2 regions of the Pseudoalteromonas sp. CST2 genome follow, and region 2 is predicted to be linked to the other one. Evidence: predicted binding sites of a transcription regulator. Region 2 holds the regulator's gene; the other holds the start of a gene.

Region 1 (2,400 bases), on a different contig from region 2:
ATAAGACGTGATTTTGCGTAAATAAAAATAATAATAAACACTGAGCCCATTTATTTATCGCTAAATAACTGCATTGATTAAATAAGGCTTTATAATACGCTTTTATTTATATTTAGAGCATACACCTTGTTTGAGTATCAGCTAAAACGCAGTGCAAGGCGTAAAACAGTGGCAATAAAAGTTAGCCAAAAATCAGTCACTGTTTATGCGCCTACACACGTGCCAAAACTACAAATAGAACAATGGCTGTTTAGTAAAAAAGAGTGGGTAACTGCGCAATTGCATAAACAACTTAACGCCATTGATACTCAACAACACCCGTTTAAAAACCAGCAAATAATGGTTTTTGCTAAGCCATATACCATTACTTTTGCAAAAGGGACACGCTCTCATGTTCAGCAATCCGATAGCGTATTTACTATTTACACTTCTAATCGAGTAAAAAAACAGCCTGAAAAACGCAAGCAGTTACTTTGCCTTGCCCTTGAAGAAACGCTAACAAACTACATTGAAATGCGTTTAGCTTATTATTGCCAACAGATGTCAGAAGCATTACCGACTAAATTGACGATTGGAAGTTATAAACGTAAGTGGGGGAGTTGTAATTCTCGGCGAGAGCTAACCTTTAGCCTTAACCTTGTTGGGGCGCCTCATCGTATAATTGATTATGTTATTGTGCACGAATTAGCTCATTTAAAGTATTTGAACCACAGCAGCGCTTTTTGGAAGCGCGTAGCTAAATTTTATCCCGATTATAATTCTGCATCAGCATGGCTTAAAAACCACGGGGCAACATTACAGTGGGTATTTGATAATTAGTCTAAAAATGAAGTTTTAAATAGTGATGAAAAAGATGTAGAAAAAGATACTGAAGATAAGAAGTGGTGGAGGGAGCTGGATTCGAACCAGCGAAGGCTGAGCCGTCAGATTTACAGTCTGATCCCTTTGGCCGCTCGGGAACCCCTCCACACTATTTTATTACATTTGGCCCCACTTAACTTAGCGGTAAGAAAAGTGGTGGAGGGAGCTGGATTCGAACCAGCGAAGGCTGAGCCGTCAGATTTACAGTCTGATCCCTTTGGCCGCTCGGGAACCCCTCCAATGCAACGGCGCTGATAATAGCAAACTGCGTATTTAAGTAAAGAAAAAAGCTAAAGAAATTTGAAATAAAGCCGATAAATATCTATCAGTTATCATAATCGGCTAAAGACTATGCAAATCGATGATTTGTTAATCACAGAGAGTCAACTAAAGACCAGGCTAAATAAAAGTGTGCATGAAAATCGCAGAGGCGAATTCTCACTTTTATTAGCGATGCTATCGCACGATGCGCTGGATTTTAGTCAATTTCACTTGCCAAAAAGTGAAACGCATAGTGATTATGTAGACGAAGAACAGTTAAGGGAGCGCTTTGGTGCTGGACCAAAGCAATTATTAGCTCCCGAAAAATTTGATATGACCATAGGGCAAGAGCACGCGTCGGTGATTGTTCAACAAGGCGAGCAAGCGGGCATGAAAGCAATAAAATTAAGCCACTGCTTAAAGCCTGAGCCACTAGCGATTAGAGATGACAAGTTACATATTCCTTTAACAGTAATCGATAATTGTGAACTATCAGTACGCAGGCGCTTAAATGACACGCACACCGCGCTTGCAAGTCCACAAATGGACGCCGCGGCATTTTATGACGATTTAACTAATGAGGCTATACATAAGCCATTGCTTGTTGCTAACGCATAAAAATAATTTAACACTTGTGCGTTTTAAAAGCCTAAAACACCTTATATTTAATAACCGGTTATGCAATAAAATAGAACAATTCTTTTTTTGTTTAAAAAAAGCATCCACAAATTAAATGCAATTGCTATAATGGCTGCAAATGGTATGACTTGAGTGCCATTATCATTAAATCAAGGTAATTAGGAACGTAATGAAGAAAACATTCACGCTAAATCATGAGAAAATCAAATACCCTCGTATGGTTGATGCTGCAAAGCATGAAGTGAAAAAATATTTGAAAAGAGAGCGCAATAAAACGCTACCTGTTGAAGCTGATTACTGGGCGTTTGACTGTAAGTTTGGTACAAGTGCCGATGATGCCGAAGTTGTTCACGTAGCTGAAATTAACAACAAGATCAGCGAAATCGAAAAGCAGGCGCTTACTTCATTCTATGTTGAGATTTTAGCTAGACCTGCGCAGCGTGAATCGTTCGATTTAGATGATGATGAATAACCAATAGCAATATTGTAGAAAATGGACCTAGATGGTCCATTTTTTGTTTATGGCAGTTATTAACATGTTTAGTTGTATAGAGTAGCGCTTAAATAAAAAGCTATTTTATGCTAAGTGTTTAGCTTATTTTATACACTGTGACACTTTTTATATTTTTTGCCGCTTGC
Region 2 (2,400 bases):
ATCAAGCAAGCGGCCTGCGCAAAATGAGTCAAAACAACAACAACGGCGTAAAAGTTATCGCTGTCACCGGCGGTAAAGGAGGGGTGGGTAAAACCAACGTCTCTTTAAATACTGCTATTGCTTTAGGGCAGCAGGGTAATCGTGTATTAGTATTAGATGCCGATTTAGGCCTAGCTAATTGTGATGTAATGCTAGGACTACGTGTTGAAAAAAACTTATCTCATGTCCTTTCAGGCGAGTGCGAACTTGACGAGATTTTAGTTGAAGGCCCAGGCGGTATTAAAATCGTGCCTGCTACATCAGGCTCGCAAAGTATGGTGGAGCTAACCCCATCTGAGCATGCTGGGTTAATTCGTGCCTTTAGTGAGCTTAATACCGAATTTGATATTTTAATTGTAGATACCGCCGCTGGTATTTCTGACATGGTGCTGAGTTTTTCTCGTGCAGCGCAAGATGTCATGGTGGTGGTGTGTGATGAGCCGACCTCTATTACTGATGCCTACGCGCTTATTAAAGTACTTAGCCGCGAGCATGGCGTTTATAAATTTAAAATTGTTGCAAACATGGTGCGCAGTATGCGCGAGGGCCAAGAGCTTTTTGCAAAGCTCTCTAAAGTAACAGACCGCTTTTTAGATGTGTCTATGGAGCTTGTTGCGACTATTCCATATGATGAAAATATGCGTAAATCTACGCGTAAACAAAAAGTAATTGTCGATCTTTTCCCTAATTCACCAGCAGCAGTCGCGTTTAAAACATTAGCGACAAAAGCAGTAAAATGGCCTATACCTAATCAACCTTCAGGACATTTAGAGTTTTTCATTGAGAAGCTAGTAAACGGCTGATTATGACAACATCGGTGAAAAGAGCTATGGGATATCAATCAACACAAAATTTAAATGTGATTGTTGAAAAGCACGCGTCGCTTGTCAAAAAAGTGGCGTGCCATTTAATAGCTCGTCTTCCTCCTAGTGTTCAGCTTGATGACTTAATTCAATCGGGAATGATTGGCCTTATCGAGGCCTCAAAAAACTTTGACGCCAGTAAAGGGGCAAGCTTTGAAACGTTTGCAGGTATTCGTATCCGCGGCGCTATGCTTGATGAAATGCGCAGAGGGGATTGGGCACCACGTTCGGTGCACCGTAAAAGCCGATTAGTAGCCGAAACTATCACAGAATTAGAAAATAGCTTAAATAGAGAACCAAAAGATACTGAAGTAGCTGAAAAACTTGATATTTCGCTAGAAGAATACCATCATATTTTAAATGATGTTAATTCCAGTAAAGTGCTTGGTATAGAAGACCTAGGAGTAGATGAAGATGTTATTAGCCCTGCAGGTCAAGATTTAGCGCTAGACAAACCATTTAGTAATGTTAAAAATGAACGGTTTAATAATTCATTGTTAGAGGCAATAAAGTCTTTACCAGAGCGAGATGCAATGGTGCTTTCTTTGTATTACAACGATGAAATGAATTTAAAAGAAATTGGGCATATACTCGATGTAAGTGAATCGCGTGTAAGTCAGATACATGGTCAGGCGATGATTAAGCTCAAAGCAAAAATCAATGACTGGATAAACTAGTAGTAAGTAAATTATAGGTTAAGACCTCACCGGAGGATGTTTTGGATAAAAACATGAAAATTCTTGTTGTTGATGATTTCTCTACAATGAGACGTATTATAAAAAATCTGTTGCGTGACCTAGGGTTCACGAATGTTCAAGAAGCTGACGATGGTTCTACAGCATTACCTATGTTGCAAAATCAGGTTTTTGACTTTGTTGTAACCGATTGGAACATGCCAGGCATGCAGGGTATTGACTTGCTAAGAGCCATTAGAGCTGACGAAAAATTAAAACATATTCCGGTTTTAATGGTGACGGCAGAAGCTAAAAAAGAACAAATAATAGCGGCAGCGCAAGCAGGTGTTAATGGCTACATTGTTAAGCCATTTACTGCAGGTACTTTGAAAACTAAATTAGAAAAAGTGTTTGAACGCTTAGGTTAATGAGAGGAGAGGCTTATGTCAGCACCAGCTGCGCCTCAAATTACTTTAGAACAAGCTCGTCAGCTCGTCGTTTTTTTAGAAAACGGTGAGCAAGATAAAGCTGATCAATTAATTTTAGATACTGCCTCTCAAGAGCAATCGCAGCTTTTTGCTGAAGTAGGTAAGTTAACACGCCAATTACACGAAGCCCTTAAAAGCTTTGAACTTGATACGCGTTTAACCGATTTAACCACTGATGCAATTCCGGATGCGAAAAAGCGCTTAAACTATGTCATGGAAATGACAGAAAATGCAGCTAATAAGACAATGGATGCGGTCGAAGCAAGCCTTCCTATTGCGCAGCAGCTAGCAGATGAAATTGCACATATTAAGCCTACTTGGGATAGGCTTATGAAC

The links. The regulator FliA, encoded in region 2, starts transcription of late flagellar genes. The targets are predictions, from matches to a motif close to CTAAAGNTNNNNNNNNNNNNGCCGATA.
Region 1: PSH41_RS12065 (VC2046/SO_2500 family protein) is a predicted target of FliA. The motif match lies at 1,152-1,178, and genes of this name have one in related genera.

The regions. Positions count from the first base shown of each region.
Region 1 is NZ_JAQREO010000008.1:89,042-91,441, forward strand. It holds gene PSH41_RS12050 (M48 family metallopeptidase) at 169-819, shown strand; tRNA gene PSH41_RS12055 (tRNA-Tyr) at 883-967, opposite strand; tRNA gene PSH41_RS12060 (tRNA-Tyr) at 1,016-1,100, opposite strand; gene PSH41_RS12065 (VC2046/SO_2500 family protein) at 1,213-1,740, shown strand; gene PSH41_RS12070 (DUF6172 family protein) at 1,931-2,233, shown strand; gene PSH41_RS12075 (YchJ family protein) at 2,362-2,400, opposite strand, start outside.
Region 2 is NZ_JAQREO010000007.1:58,536-60,935, forward strand. It holds gene PSH41_RS11025 (MinD/ParA family ATP-binding protein) at 1-842, shown strand, start outside; gene PSH41_RS11030 (RNA polymerase sigma factor FliA) at 869-1,579, shown strand; gene cheY (chemotaxis response regulator CheY) at 1,621-2,004, shown strand; gene PSH41_RS11040 (protein phosphatase CheZ) at 2,020-2,400, shown strand, end outside.